Regions from separate parts of the Pseudomonas sp. ADAK7 genome, predicted to be linked through region 1. Evidence: predicted binding sites of a transcription regulator. Region 1 holds the regulator's gene; each other region holds the start of a gene.
What was found. Region 1 encodes sigma-54, which starts transcription at its own class of promoters, with help from an activator protein. Its sites were predicted from a motif close to ANTGGCATNNANNTTGCTNT; they were not measured.
Positions count from the first base shown of each region.

Region 2: a site for sigma-54 is predicted at 1,720-1,739, ahead of HKK53_RS11210 (circularly permuted type 2 ATP-grasp protein). Genes of this name have one in related genera too.
Region 3: a site for sigma-54 is predicted at 2,503-2,522, ahead of glnA (glutamate--ammonia ligase). Genes of this name have one in related genera too.
Region 4: a site for sigma-54 is predicted at 2,363-2,382, ahead of glnK (P-II family nitrogen regulator). Genes of this name have one in related genera too.

Region 1 is NZ_CP052861.1:3,382,907-3,386,777, reverse strand. Features, by position in the region: gene rapZ (RNase adapter RapZ) at 1-306, opposite strand, end outside; gene ptsN (PTS IIA-like nitrogen regulatory protein PtsN) at 309-773, opposite strand; gene hpf (ribosome hibernation-promoting factor, HPF/YfiA family) at 786-1,094, opposite strand; gene HKK53_RS15825 (RNA polymerase factor sigma-54) at 1,168-2,661, opposite strand; gene lptB (LPS export ABC transporter ATP-binding protein) at 2,838-3,563, opposite strand; gene lptA (lipopolysaccharide transport periplasmic protein LptA) at 3,563-3,871, opposite strand, start outside.
Region 2 is NZ_CP052861.1:2,410,662-2,414,532, forward strand. Features, by position in the region: gene HKK53_RS11205 (alpha-E domain-containing protein) at 1-266, opposite strand, end outside; gene HKK53_RS11210 (circularly permuted type 2 ATP-grasp protein) at 279-1,688, opposite strand; gene HKK53_RS11215 (ribonuclease E inhibitor RraB) at 2,149-2,490, opposite strand; gene HKK53_RS11220 (hypothetical protein) at 2,705-2,938, opposite strand; gene speE (polyamine aminopropyltransferase) at 3,122-3,871, opposite strand, start outside.
Region 3 is NZ_CP052861.1:4,054,685-4,058,555, reverse strand. Features, by position in the region: gene HKK53_RS18620 (DUF4124 domain-containing protein) at 1-215, opposite strand, end outside; gene HKK53_RS18615 (DUF4124 domain-containing protein) at 212-721, opposite strand; gene glnA (glutamate--ammonia ligase) at 1,000-2,406, opposite strand; gene thiI (tRNA uracil 4-sulfurtransferase ThiI) at 2,737-3,871, shown strand, end outside.
Region 4 is NZ_CP052861.1:4,743,338-4,747,208, reverse strand. Features, by position in the region: gene HKK53_RS21735 (secondary thiamine-phosphate synthase enzyme YjbQ) at 1-233, opposite strand, end outside; gene HKK53_RS21730 (ammonium transporter) at 448-1,785, opposite strand; gene glnK (P-II family nitrogen regulator) at 1,821-2,159, opposite strand; gene HKK53_RS21720 (accessory factor UbiK family protein) at 2,575-2,841, shown strand; gene HKK53_RS21715 (BRO-N domain-containing protein) at 3,263-3,784, shown strand.

The DNA.
Region 1 (3,871 bases):
CGAGAAACGCTTGAGCAGGGTTTCCTCATCGGCATCCAGATAGAGCACGTCGCACTGGATATGCCGGCTACGCACTTCTTCAAGCAGTTCGGGAAAGCGCGACAGGTGGCTGGGCAGGTTGCGGGCGTCGATAGACACCGCGACCAGCGGCTGTGCCAGCTCGGTATGAATCAGGGCGCGCTCGGCCAGCTCCGGCAACAGGCCGGCGGGCAGGTTATCGATGCAGTAGTAGCCATTGTCCTCAAGGACATTGAGCGCGGTACTTTTACCTGAGCCGGAGCGGCCACTGACGATGATCAAGCGCATGATTAATGACCGTTTTGCTCGCTCAGGACAACCTGATACAAGGCTTCGTTGCTCGGGGCACTGCGCAGTTTCTCGCGTACTTCCTTGCGGTCAAGCATGCTGGCGATCTGGCGCAGCAACTCCAGGTGCGCATCGGTGGCGGCTTCCGGGACCAGCAGTACAAACAGCAGGTCCACCGGGGCGCCGTCGATGGCGTCGAAATCGATAGGTGCGTCAAGGTGCATCAGGGCGCTGATAGGCGAAATACAGCCCTTCAAGCGACAGTGAGGGATAGCGATGCCGTTGCCAAAACCGGTGGAACCGAGTTTTTCACGGGCAACCAGACTCTCGAAGACATCCTGCATGGCCAGATCCGGCACTTCGCGGTGGATTAGGTTGGCAATTTGCTCGAGGGCTTTCTTTTTACTGCCGCCCGGCACGTTCACGAGGGAACGGCCGGGGGTCAGGATGTTTTCAAGTCGGATCATGAGTGGGGAGTGTTAACGACCGGTTGCGCCCTGGAGGAGGCTCTGGGTCTTTTCCTTATGCTTTTTGAGTTGTTTATCCAGCTTGTCGGTCAATGCGTCGATCGCCGCATACATATCGGTATGTTCCGCGTTGGCGACCACTTCATTGCCGGGAATATGCAGGGTGGCTTCGATTTTCTGCTTCAGCTTCTCGACCGTCATCGTCACCTGTACGTTGGTGATCTTGTCGAAATGCCGCTCTAATCGTTCGAGTTTTTCGCCGATGTAGGCGCGCAGGGGTTCGGTCACTTCCAGTTGGTGTCCACTGATGTTGACTTGCATACAGCTTCTCCTTCGTTGCCAGTGCATAAAGCGGCAGGCAGAAATGCCTGCCACTGGAACGCTGTGCCGTGGCTTACATCAACCGCTTGCGTTCGCTCGAAGGCGCGATCCCCAGGGATTCGCGGTACTTGGCGACGGTGCGGCGAGCCACCTGAATGCCTTGTGCCTCCAGTAAACCAGCGATCTTGCTGTCACTCAACGGCTTTTTCTGATTTTCCGCGGCAACCAGTTTTTTGATGATCGCGCGGATCGCTGTGGACGAGCATTCGCCGCCTTCGGAGGTGCTGACATGGCTGGAGAAAAAGTATTTCAGCTCATATATGCCCCGTGGGGTATGCATGAACTTTTGGGTAGTCACCCTTGAAATCGTCGACTCGTGCATGCCAACCGCTTCGGCGATGTCATGCAGGACCAGCGGTTTCATGGCTTCGTCGCCGTACTCCAGGAAGCCGCGCTGGTGCTCGACGATCTGGGTAGCGACTTTCATCAGGGTTTCGTTACGGCTTTGCAGGCTTTTGATGAACCAGCGAGCTTCCTGCAACTGATTGCGCATGAAGGTGTTATCGGCGCTGGTGTCGGCGCGGCGCACGAAACCGGCGTACTGGGCATTGACCCGCAGGCGTGGCACCGACTCCTGGTTCAACTCCACCAGCCAGCGCTCGTTGTCCTTGCGCACGATCACGTCGGGCACGACATACTCGGCTTCGCTGGACTCGATTTGCGAGCCGGGACGCGGGTTCAGGCTCTGGACCAGTTCGATGACCTGGCGCAGTTCATCTTCCTTGAGTTTCATGCGACGCATCAGCTGGCTGTAGTCGCGGCTGCCGAGCAGGTCGATGTAATCGCTGACCAGGCGCTTGGCCTCGGCCAGCCAAGGGGTCTTGGCGGACAGTTGGCGCAATTGCAGCAACAGGCATTCGCCCAGGTTGCGCGCGCCAATTCCGGCCGGTTCGAATTGCTGGATGCGGTGCAGGACGGCTTCGATTTCGTCCAGTTCGATGTCCAGTTCCGGATCGAAGGCTTCGAGGATTTCCTCGAGGGTTTCGTCCAGGTAGCCCTGATTGTTGATGCAATCGATCAGCGTCACGGCGATCAGACGATCGGTGTCGGACATCGGCGCCAGGTTCAGTTGCCAGAGCAGGTGGCTTTGCAGGCTTTCGCCGACCGATGTGCGAGTGGTGAAATCCCACTCGTCGTCATCGTTGCTCGGCAGGCTGCTGGCGCTGGTCTGGTAGACGTCTTCCCAGGCGGTGTCGACGGGCAGTTCGTTGGGGATTCGCTCGTTCCAGTCGCCTTCCTCAAGGTTGTCCACCGTCGGGGCGGTTTCCTGGTAGGAGGGTTCTGAAACATCGGCGTTGGGTTGCTGTTCGGCTTTGTCGGCCAAGGGATCGGCGTTATCGAAGTCGTCGCCTTCTTCCTGGCGTTCGAGCATCGGATTGGACTCCAGGGCCTCCTGGATTTCCTGTTGCAGGTCCAGGGTCGACAATTGGAGCAGGCGGATGGCCTGTTGCAGCTGAGGTGTCATCGTCAGCTGCTGGCCCATTCTCAAGACTAGCGATGGTTTCATGGCAGGGGCTTAACACCTTATTCGCCGGCGCGCATGCGCCATCCACTACAGGGCGCCGGAGCGCCAAACTTAAGCAAATTATATGCCCGAAACCGCAGCGTTTGCCTAGAGCGCTGTAACAATAAAAAAGCTTTATCGAAACCGGCGCTCGGGCAATCAGCCAGACACCTCAATGCTTAAAGGCGGAACTCGTGACCCAGATACACTTCCTTGACCAGTTCGTTGGCCAGGATGGTGGCGGAGTCACCTTCGGCGATCAGTTGGCCATCGTTAACGATGTAGGCTGTTTCGCAGATATCCAGGGTTTCACGGACGTTGTGGTCGGTGATCAACACGCCAATGCCCTTGGCCTTGAGGTGGTGGATAATCTGCTTGATGTCGCCCACCGAAATCGGGTCCACGCCGGCGAAAGGTTCGTCGAGCAGGATGAATTTCGGGTTGGTGGCCAGTGCGCGAGCGATTTCCACCCGGCGGCGTTCGCCACCGGACAGGCTCATGCCCAGGTTGTCGCGGATATGGCTGATGTGGAATTCCTGCAGCAGGCTTTCCAGTTCCTTGCGACGACCGGCCTTGTCGAGTTCCTTGCGGGTCTCGAGGATAGCCATGATGTTGTCGGCAACCGACAGTTTGCGGAAGATCGACGCTTCTTGCGGAAGATAGCCAATACCGGCCTTCGCACGACCGTGCATGGGCTGGTGGCTGACGTCCAGGTCGTCGATCAGCACGCGTCCCTGATCGGCCTGCACCAGGCCGACGATCATGTAGAAGCATGTGGTCTTGCCGGCGCCGTTCGGGCCCAGCAGGCCGACGATCTGACCGCTGTCGATGGACAGGCTGACGTCACGCACGACCTGGCGGCTCTTGTAGCTCTTGGCCAGATGCTGAGCTTTCAGGGTTGCCATTAATTGGCCTTTTTCTGGTCGGATTTCGGCTTCGGCTGGATCACCATGTCGATGCGCGGACGCGCCTCGGTGACCTTGCTACCCGTGGCACGGCCGGCGCTCGCCAGTTTCTTGACCGTGTCGTAGACGATTTTCTCGCCCTGGGTGGTGTTGTTGTCCTTGTCGACGACTTTGGCCTTATCGATCAGTACAACGCGGTTTTGCGCGGCATGGTACTGGATGGTCACGCCCCAGCCCTGAACAGGCTTGGTGTCACCAGCGGTCTGCAGTTGCTCGAAGTAGGCAAGGTTGCCCACCGAGGTCACCAC
Region 2 (3,871 bases), 970 kb from region 1:
CAACTGTAGATGCTCGCCGGGTTGGCCGCGTCCAGGGCGAAGAAATGCAGCAGCCGCTCGGCATGCAGCTCACCGTGGCGCTCCAGGTAATCGTCGAGGGTGCCGGTGATCAGCAGCGGCATCGCCAGTTCGTGCAGGCCATCGCCGCGACCGTCCTGCGGCATCAGCGATAGCGAATAACTGATGTCGAGCATCCGTGCGAGGTTTTCCGCCCGCTCCAGGTAACGCGACATCCAATACAAATCCGAGGCAGTTCTACTTAACATGGCAGGCTTCCTTCAATCCTCGACCACCCAGGTGTCCTTGGTGCCGCCGCCCTGGGAGGAATTCACCACCAGGGAGCCTTCACGCAAAGCAACACGGGTCAAACCGCCGGGCACAACCCGGGTTTCGCGGCCAGACAATACAAACGGACGCAGGTCGATGTGGCGTGGCGCGATGCCGTTTTCGACAAAGGTCGGACAGGTCGACAGCGACAAGGTCGGTTGCGCGATATACGCGTGGGGCTTGGCCTTGATCCGCGCGCGGAACGACTCGATTTCCGCCGCCGTCGCCGCAGGCCCCACCAGCATTCCGTAACCGCCGGAGCCCTGGGTTTCCTTGACCACCAGGTCAGGCAGATTGGCCAGGACGTGGGACAGTTCCGAGGGATTGCGACACTGGAAGGTCGGTACGTTTTTCAGGATCGGCTCTTCATCCAGGTAGAAACGAATCATGTCGGTCACGAACGGATACACCGACTTGTCATCCGCCACCCCGGTGCCGATGGCATTCGCCAACACCACGTTGCCCGAGCGATAGGACGACAGCAGTCCTGGCACGCCGAGCATCGAATCCGGGTTGAACGCCAGCGGATCGAGGAACGCATCGTCGAGGCGCCGATAGATCACGTCGACAGCTTTCGGCCCGTCCGTGGTGCGCATGAACACCTTGTCGTCCCGCACGAACAAGTCCGCGCCTTCCACCAGTTCCACACCCATTTCCCGCGCCAGAAAGGCGTGCTCGAAAAACGCGCTGTTGAAGCGGCCAGGGGTCAGCACCACCACGCTCGGGTTATCGATCGGGCTGGAGCTTTTCAGGGTGTCGAGCAGCAGGTTCGGATAATGGTCGATGGGGGCAATGCGTTGCGCGGCGAACAACTCGGGGAACAGGCGCATCATCATCTTGCGGTCTTCGAGCATGTAGCTCACGCCGCTCGGTGTCCGCAGGTTGTCTTCGAGCACGTAATACGTGCCGTCGCCGTCGCGCACCAGATCGACGCCGGAGATGTGGGAATAGATGTCCCGGTGCAGATCCAGCCCTTGCATCGCCAACTGGTATTGCTCGTTGGCCAGCACCTGCTCGGCCGGGATGATGCCGGCCTTGATAATGCGCTGCTCGTGATAGAGGTCGGCGAGGAACATGTTCAACGCCTTGACTCGCTGGATGCAGCCACGTTCGACGATCCGCCATTCGCTGGCGGGGATGCTGCGGGGAATGGTGTCGAAGGGAATCAGGCGCTCTGTCCCCTGCTCATCACCGTAGAGCGTGAAGGTTATGCCGGCACGATGAAACAACAGATCGGCCTCGCGTCGCCGTTGTGCCAAAAGCTCGTCAGGCGTTTCGGCCAGCCAACGGGCGAACTCCCGATAATGCGGGCGGACCAGGCCGCCGGCATCGTACATTTCATCAAAATAGGTGCGGATCATGCCGTACTCCTTGTCACCCGGACATCTAGGCATCGCAAGGCCCGTGCCATCGGCATAAACGCTTTGATTTCAATCAGTTGGATAATCGCCCCAAAACCACCGCACCAATCCTGTGCGGCAAACGCCCCAACCTGATCGCCCCCGCTTCATTGCGAAGCAATGTTGTCGCCTATCACCAGCATAGCCAGAGTTGATTTCACTGCCCGGGGGTTGGTGCGGATAATCGGCGCAATCGTTTCAAAACCTCTCGAACTTCCCTTTGGCCGCCTGTTCAGGCGGCTTTTTTTTGGGTTTTGAAATGTTGTGAATCAAAAGCAAGATCAAGAGATCGCAGCCTCGTTTCACTCTGTAGCAGCTGTCGAGTGAAACGAGGCTGCGTTCTTTTGATCTTCCAATCCGACAAACGAAAACGGCCAACCCGAAGGTCAGCCGTTGCTGAATGTTGTCGCTGTTCATAATGTTATGCGAGTAGCCCTCGTACCTCCTGTTTGACGCCCCATCCTTCGATGATCCCGCCCAGAGGTTCGACCACGGCCTCGAAGTCCTGCTCAAAGTCGCCAATGCCGTCGTAGGTGGCGTACATCACTTTGCTCAGTTCCAGATGCCATGCGCCGTCGTCGCGCACGCTGATCTGGGCATTCAAGGATTCACCACAAAAATGACCTGCCGCCCTGCGTGCCCGCTCCTCGTCCGGGAAAATCGCGTAGAACTCGATGGGATGGAATCGTGAAAAGTCGAAACCGCCTTCCTTCATGCGGCGCAGTACGCTGGTGCTGATGTCTTCTTGATAGGCTGTGCTCATGAAACGTCCTCCTAAAACCCTATGGATAGACTTTCCGTACACCCGACGCCCGCAACCGAATGGTGAAGGCGATACGGCAACCAGGTTGCCGCCGGGATTTAAGCATGTAGCTGACAAGACCAGACCTTAGCGATCCGTTCGCTGATCTCGCTTGCAGAGTAGCCCCAAGTCGGAGCCGCTGCCAAGGCCTGGTTGAGAATGAGACAGGTGAGGTTCAGACAGGAGTGATGCCGAGGATTTGAATGCTGTTCTGCGTCTTGAGACTTTTGACGCTGGCGTCGCTGGTTCGCCCTTCCAGATCGTTCAGATCCAGTTCGGCGGCAACAGGAAGGAGCCGGGCCTTGATGAGTTTGGCGGCGTGCTCGTTGTCCGGGCACTCGTCGCACTCAAAGACTTCATCGAGCGTTTCGCCGTGATCATCCACGAAAGTGATTTTCCACTTTTGCATCAGTGCCTCCTCGATCAAGCCCGCAAATGGGCTTACAACTATCTGGACTTTTGGCCTGACTGATCGTTCAAACGAATTGCAGCGCTGGATCATGAAAAAACACAGAACCTGTAGGAGCGAAGCTTTCGCGAGCAAGCTTCGCTCCTACAGGGGTTATGCGTTGTTCAGGGGTGTGCGTAGGTTTCAGTCGTTACTTGGCTTGTTGATCGCGTTCAGCACGTATTGCGGCATGGCGAATGCGCCGATGTGAACTTCCGGGTTGTAGTAGCGGGTGATGATGCCGCTGCCGGCGAAGCGCTGTTGCAGGGTTTCGCGGGACAACTTGCGATAGGCGGTATTGGTCGCGCCCCAGGCGAACGTCATCGCGCCGCCGATGTAGGTCGGCACGGCCGCCTGGTAGAAATGCCAGTCCGGGAACAGGCTGCGCAAGCGCCCGGCGGTGGTCTGCACTTCGCCCAGTTGCATGAACGGCGTGCCGTTCTGGGTCACCAGGATGCCGCCTTCGTTCAGGCAGCGGTGGCAGGCCTGGTAGAAGTTCTCCGAGAACAGCACTTCGCCCGGTCCGATCGGGTCGGTGGAGTCGGAAATGATCACGTCGAATTTCTCGGTGGTGGTCGCCACGAAACGCATGCCGTCGTCGATCACCAGGTTCAGCCGTGGATCGTCGTACGCGCCCTTGGAGTGGTTCGGCAGGAACTCTTTACACATGTCGACCACGGTGCCATCGATCTCGACCATGGTGATGTGTTCGACGCTGCCATGCTTGGCCACTTCACGCAGCATGCCGCCGTCGCCACCGCCGATGATCAGCACGCGCTTGGCCGAGCCATGAGCCAGGATCGGCACGTGGGTGAGCATTTCGTGGTAGATGAATTCGTCGGCTTCGGTGGTCTGAATCACACCGTCCAGCGCCATGACCCGGCCCATGCGCGG
Region 3 (3,871 bases), 670 kb from region 1:
AGCGGTTTTTCTTCGGTTTTTTGCGCGGCAGTCAGCGGCGCGGCGCCGGTCGGGTTTGAGGGCATGCGATTGCTGGTGGCCAACGGCACACGCTTGGCATTGCCGGGGCGCGGTTGATCGGTGAACACCCGATTGCCCTGGGCGTCGACGTAGGTATAGACGTCGGCCAGCGCCGGGAAGGCGATCAGGCAGGCGAGCAGTAGCCAGCGCTTCAAGGCTTGTGCACCCGTTGCACGGTGAACGTCACGCTCGGGCTCTGCTGGATCACGCTCTCCCCGCTGATCACCTGAACGGCGAGGCTGTGTTCGCCGCGATCAATGTTCACCAATTGCAGAATCGGCACGTTGCTCGGCTGGCCGTAAGGTTGCTCGTCCAGTAATAGCCTGAACAGATGCGGACCTTGCAGGCGCGGCTTGATCAGCACGCTGACGGTGAAGGTGCCGTTGTTGGCGCGCAGGGCTTCGGTGGTGGGCAGGCCGGTCAGTTCCAGCACCTCGTAGGCGCTGCGGGGTTGTTCGCGGCTGCTGGCTTCGTCTTGTGGTGTTGGAGGCGTAGAGGGGGCGACGCTGTTGAGCGGCGGCAACTCCACCGGCTGCGCCTTGACGCCATCGGGCGGCTGATTGCTGTAGGCGGTGTTGCCGTTGGCGTCGGTGTACTTATAGATCTGCGCTGCGGCAGGCAGGGCGATCAACAGCAACATCAGTAGAAAACCACGACCCATAAAAATCGACCGGAAGCGAAGGCGTTGGGGTGCAGCATAGGTCAGGGGCGGCGGTTGGCCCAAGTTGTAAACATTTGGGCATGATTTACCTCGACTTGATCGTTCCCACGCTCTGCGTGGGAATGCAGCCCGTGACGCTCCGCGTCACTGGACGCGGAGCCTCCCTTGAGGCATTCCCACGAGGAGCGTGGGAACGATCAGGTAAACGAGCGCCCACAAAAAAGGCCTCCTGAAGGAGGCCTCTTTTTGTCACGCCGCGTGTAGCCGGCGCTACCGGATCAGCAGCTGTAGTACAGCTCATATTCCAGTGGGTGTACGAAGGTGCGGACCTTGATTTCTTCTTCGCTTTTCAGAGCGATGTAAGCGTCGATGAAGTCATCGGAGAACACGCCGCCCTTGGTCAGGAACGCGCGGCCCTTGTCCAGCTCTTCCAGGGCTTCTTTCAGGCTGCCGCAAACTTGTGGGATCTCTTTCGCCTCTTCAGGCGGCAGGTCGTACAGGTTTTTGTCAGCCGCATCGCCTGGGTGGATCTTGTTCTGGATGCCGTCCAGGCCAGCCATCAACAGTGCAGCGAAGCCCAGGTACGGGTTGGCTGCCGGATCCGGGAAGCGCGCTTCGATACGGCGAGCGCGAGGGCTGGACACGTAAGGAATACGGATCGACGCGGAACGGTTGCGAGCCGAGTAGGCCAGCATTACCGGAGCTTCGAAACCTGGGACCAGACGCTTGTAGGAGTTGGTCGACGGGTTGGTGAAGCCGTTCAGGGCCTTACCGTGCTTGATGATGCCGCCGATGAAGTACAGGGCGGTGTCGGACAGGCCGGCATAGCCTTCGCCAGCGAAGGTGTTCTTGCCATCTTTGGCGATGGACAGGTGAACGTGCATACCCGAACCGTTATCGCCATACAGCGGCTTAGGCATGAAGGTCGCGGTGCGGCCGTAAGCCACCGCTACGTTGTGCACGCAGTATTTCAGAGTCTGAACTTCGTCAGCCTTGGCCACCAGGGTGTTGAACTTCACACCGATTTCGTTCTGGCCGGCAGTTGCCACTTCGTGGTGGTGAACTTCGATGACCAGGCCCATTTCTTCCATGGCGTTGCACATGGAGGTACGGATTTCGTGGTCGTGGTCGAACGGAGGAACCGGGAAGTAGCCGCCTTTGATACCTGGACGGTGGCCGTGGTTGCCGCCTTCGATGTCCTGGTCAGACATCCACGAGCCTTGTTCGGAGAAGATTTTGAACATCGAGCCGGAGATGTCCGACTTGAACTTAACCTGGTCGAAGATGAAGAACTCAGGCTCTGGACCTACGAATACGGTGTCGCCGATACCGGTCGACTTCAGGTATTCCTCGGCACGCTTGGCGATCGCACGTGGGTCGCGATCGTAGCCTTGCATGGTCGAAGGCTCGATCACATCGCAAACGATGATCAGCGTTGGGTCTTCGGTGAACGGGTCGAGAACGGCAGTGCTGTCGTCTGGCAGCAGGATCATGTCGGAAGCTTCGATGCCTTTCCAGCCAGCGATGGAGGAACCGTCGAACATTTTGCCTTCTTCGAAGAAAGCTTCATCCAGCGCATCGCGAGCCGGCATGGTCACGTGGTGCTGAGTGCCTTTGGTGTCCGTGAAGCGCAGATCAATCCACTTGACGTCATGATCTTTGATGAGTTGAACCGACTTCGACATAGTGTCCTCCGGGTGGCTTCGGGCTTAGTAGTGGATGCCCTTAGAATGTGGGTGATGCCGGCGCGAATACTCTGCCAAGGCAACCTGCCTCACAAGGGAGCAAATTGCATGCCAGTGCCCCACCATGGGTTTTTTGCCCCAATTTCAAGCTTATAGAGGTGCAAAGCAGCGCAAAGCTGAAATAAGCGCCCTGTAATGTAGCGTCTATTTCCACAAATGACCCGTTTTGGTGCGCGCAAAACCTTCTGCATATTAACTGGTTAAACCTTGAGCAATTTCCGCTATAATCCGCGCCCCCCTTTTTCGGCTGGCCCAGCGCGCGCTGTTTTCATGAAACTAATCGTAAAAGTCTTTCCCGAGATCACCATCAAGAGCCGCCCGGTACGGATGCGTTTCATCCGCCAGTTGGCCAAGAACATCCGTGCCGTGCTCCGCGATCTGGACCCGGCTGTGGTGGTGAACGGTGTGTGGGACAACCTCGAGCTGGAAACCCGCGTCACTGAGCCCCGGGCCCTGAAGGAGATGACCGAGCGCCTGAGCTGCATGCCGGGCATCGCGCATTTCCTGCAGGTCGACGAATACCCGCTGGGTGACTTCGACGACATCGTCGCCAAGTGCAAAGAGCATTACGGCGATGCATTGGCCGGGAAGATCTTTTCGGTGCGCTGCAAGCGCGGCGGGCACCACACCTTCACGTCCATGGACGTGGAGAAATACGTCGGCAGCCAGCTGCGTCGTCAGTGCGGCGCCGCCGGGATTTCCCTGAAAGAGCCGGAAATCGAAGTTCGCATCGAAATTCGCGACCAACGGTTGTATGTGATCCACAGCCAGCACAACAGCATCGGCGGTTATCCGCTGGGAGCGCTGGAACAGACGCTTGTACTGATGTCCGGCGGCTTTGACTCGACAGTCGCCGCCTACCAGATCATGCGCCGTGGCCTGATGAGCCATTTCTGCTTCTTTAACTTGGGCGGCAGGGCCCATGAACTGGGCGTCATGGAAGTCGCGCACTTCATCTGGAAGAAGTACGGCAGCTCCCAACGCGTGTTATTTGTCAGTGTGCCTTTCGAAGAAGTACTGGGAGAAATTCTCGGGAAAGTCGATAACAGTCATATGGGCGTAGTTTTGAAGCGTATGATGTTGCGCGCTGCATCGAAGATTGCCGATCGGCTCGATATCGATGCGCTGGTCACCGGTGAGGCGATCTCCCAGGTTTCGAGCCAGACGTTGCCGAACCTGTCCCTGATCGACTGCGTGACCGAGAAGCTGGTCTTGCGCCCGCTGATCGCCAGTCACAAGCAGGACATCATCGACCTGGCCAACGAAATCGGCACGGCCGACTTCGCCAAGCACATGCCGGAATACTGCGGGGTCATCTCGGTGAACCCCAAGACCCACGCCAAGCGCAACCGCGTGGAGTACGAAGAACAACAGTTCGACATGGCGGTCCTCGAGCGTGCGCTCG
Region 4 (3,871 bases), 1.4 Mb from region 1:
TAGCCGTCTGTTCCTTGTGGGATCAGACGATTGAAAAATCGTTCGAAGTCGCGACGTACCGCCGGATCGGCGTTCTCGTTGATGGTCAACGACGCCGAGGTATGCTGCAGCCACAAATGCAACAGACCGACCCGACACGCCTTGAGTTCAGGCAAGCCGGCGAGTAACTCGTCCGTTACCAGATGAAAGCCCCGAGGCCTTGCCCGCAGGGTAATCAGAGTCTGTTGCCACATACAGTTCTCCGCACGTTCGGGGCGCATTCTAGCGCGCTCTGGGAAAAAACAAAGGCCCTAATATTCCTGCATTGCTGTAAGTTTTTCGCCCCAGAAAAACCCTCGTCGTAAACACGACTTAAGCCGTAGGAAAAAACCTTTCAGCTACCTCTTTAATGACAAATCCCGGACAAAAAAATGCCCGGCAAGCCGGGCAAGTTTTTTTCTGCGCGTCTTACAAGTTGTAGCCGCGTTCGTTGTGTTGTGCCAGATCGAGGCCGACCGCTTCTTCTTCCTCGGTCACACGCAGACCCATGACGGCGTCCAGGACCTTGAGAATGATGAAGGTGACGATCGCGGTGTAGATCACCGTGAAGCCCACGCCTTTGGTTTGAATCCAGACTTGTGCGGCGATGTCGGTAACGGTGCCGAAGCCACCCAGGGACGGTGCAGCGAACACACCGGTCAGGATCGCGCCGAGAATACCGCCGATACCGTGCACACCGAAGGCGTCCAGGGAGTCGTCATAGCCGAGTTTGCGTTTCAGGGTGGTGGCGCAGAAGAAGCACACCACGCCAGCGGCCAGGCCGATAACCAGCGCGCCCATCGGGCCCACGGTGCCAGCGGCCGGGGTGATTGCCACCAGACCGGCGACCACACCCGAAGCGATGCCCAGTGCACTTGGTTTACCGTGGGTGATCCACTCGGCGAACATCCAGCCCAGTGCAGCGGCGGCGGTTGCGATCTGGGTGACCAGCATCGCCATACCGGCAGTGCCGTTGGCCGCAGCAGCAGAGCCGGCGTTGAAGCCGAACCAGCCGACCCACAACATGGCCGCGCCCATCAGGGTGTAACCGAGGTTATGCGGAGCCATCGGGGTGGTCGGGAAGCCTTTGCGCTTGCCCAGTACCAGGCAGCAGATCAGACCGGCCACACCGGCGTTGATGTGCACCACGGTGCCGCCCGCGAAGTCGAGCACGCCCCAGTCCCACAACAGGCCGCCGTTACCGGACCAGACCATGTGCGCAATCGGTGCGTAAACCAGGGTGAACCAGATGCCCATGAAGATCAGCATCGCGGAGAATTTCATCCGCTCGGCGAAGGCACCGACGATCAGCGCCGGGGTGATGATGGCGAAGGTCATCTGGAAGGTCACGAACACCGCTTCAGGGAACAGCGCGGCCGGACCGGTGATGCTGGCTGGCGTGACACCGGCGAGGAACGCCTTGCCCATGCCGCCGAAGAACGAGTTGAAATTGACGACGCCCTGCTCCATGCCGGTGGTGTCGAACGCAACGCTGTAGCCATAAATGACCCACAGGATGCTGATCAGACCGGTAATGGCGAAGCACTGCATCATCACGGAAAGAATGTTTTTGGAACGAACCATGCCGCCGTAGAACAGCGCAAGGCCCGGAATGGTCATGAACAGCACGAGGGCTGTCGAGGTCAACATCCAGGCGGTGTCGCCGGAATTGAGGACTGGGGCCGCCACTTCGTCTGCCGCCATAGCCAGGCTGGGCATTACGAGGGACAACAGGGCTCCTAGCCCTGCGAATTTACGCAGAGTCATATTGTTTTCTCCTGGGGCGTTGGGTGTGTGGCGGCTTAGATTGCGTCGGTATCGGTTTCGCCGGTACGGATGCGAATCGCCTGTTCCAGATTGACCACGAAGATCTTGCCGTCACCGATCTTGCCGGTGTTGGCTGCCTTGGTTATCGCCTCGATAACCCGGTCAAGATCCTTGTCGTCAATGGCGACATCAATCTTCACCTTGGGCAGAAAATCGACCACGTACTCCGCGCCGCGATACAGCTCGGTGTGACCCTTCTGCCGACCGAAGCCTTTGACTTCAGTAACGGTAATGCCCTGCACGCCGATCTCGGACAACGACTCGCGTACATCGTCCAGTTTGAACGGCTTGATGATGGCAGTGACTAGCTTCATGAAAACTCTCTCCCGAATTGGTGGACTTGCCCCAGGAAAACAAACCCGTCTCAAGTCTAAGCGCAGTGCCTGGCTTTGTAACGCATCGTCGGCCCAACCTGCCCGTCCGACGCCAGCTAACCACTCCGTACGAAACTTCCCCGTTTCGTGTGGCGCACTGCATTCGTCACAGCGACTGCATCAGTGCATGGGTCAAGGGTGACTAAGCAGAAAGCTTGCCATCTCGCCAAAACCCACTGAATTCAATCTCTTGGCCGCTGCTGCAAGCCACTTCCCACCAACACCGATGACATTACGCACAACAACAGTGCGCTGCCGTCCGTCCGCCTGCGCGAAAAGCGTGCATCCCTGCCTGCGGATTTGACTATAGACACTGCGTGGTACACTGCCCGCCATTGTTTCCAGGACCTTTCCCATGCTCGCGCCCAAAGACTTCCTCGACGCCCTGAGCGGCACCGCCTCCCGCCTCTTTAGCGGCGAAACCCCGCTGCCGAAAAGCGAAATCGAAAGCCAGTTCAAGGCGTTGCTGCAGAGCGGCTTCAGCAAACTGGATCTGGTGAGCCGGGAAGAGTTTGATAGCCAGATGGTGGTGCTCGCACGCACTCGGGCACGGCTGGAAAGCCTTGAAGCGAAGGTCGCTGAGCTGGAAGCGAAGCTCAACCCGCCTGCCGACGCGGAGTAACTGATCGTTCCCACGCTCCGCGTGGGAATGCCGCCAGGGACGCTCCGCGTTCCGCTTTGTATATGTCCTGTAGGAGCTGCCGAAGGCTGCGATCTTTTGATCTCCAGCCTCGCAACAATCTCGGCAACGTCCTACAAAGATCACTACCGCCGTCCGATAGCGTCGCAAAGCGCCGGGTCCTAAGCTCATTCTCAGCTGACTTATTCAGCACTGGGTTTGGCGACCTGGAACCAAGCTATGCACGCAACCACATCCGATTATGGGTATCTCTCCCAATTCGAAATATGGCGGCTGCGTGTGGGAGACCTTCGGGTCTGCCGGTATTCGCTTGGCCGGTTCGCCAACCCGCACGCAGCTGCCACCCTTATTGTTTGGCGACGATAAGTGGCAGTGATCTATCAAGCGAATTTGAGAACTGTTTATGGACGACAACTATCTAGTCCCCCACGTCTTCACCCGCCACAAACTCCACCTCCACGCCCTCCTCCTCCAAAACCAACCCTGGTTCAGCGCCCGCGACCTCGGCCGCCTCCTGCGCCTCTACCTCGACGAACGCGCCGTGCGCAAACTCGACCCCGACCAACACCAAACCCTGCAAATGCTCATCCACGGCACCATCGAAAACACCCTGCTCATCAGCGAATCCGGTGTTTACGCACTCCTGATCTACCACTACTGCCCCGAATACCGAGGCCTGCGCGAATGGCTGACCCACGACGTAGTCCCAGCCCTCAGAGACGCCCAGCAACCGACCTCAGCCGAACGTCCGATTTTGAGCCTGCTGAACTGGCCAGAGATGTCGTTGAGCTTGCTGCACTGGAATAACCAGCCGTGGATTCGGTTGCAGGATGTCCCGCATATGCTGCCGGAGGGTGAGCGGCCACGGCGTGCGGTGAATGCGCCTTGGTGGAAGCGCGCTTCCCGGGTGTTGCAGTCCCTTTAACAACAATCTGCACCACACAAACTGTGTCTGTATGTCTGTTGGCAGCATTAGCCCACAACTAACGCTGCCATTTCCTACATCCGACCG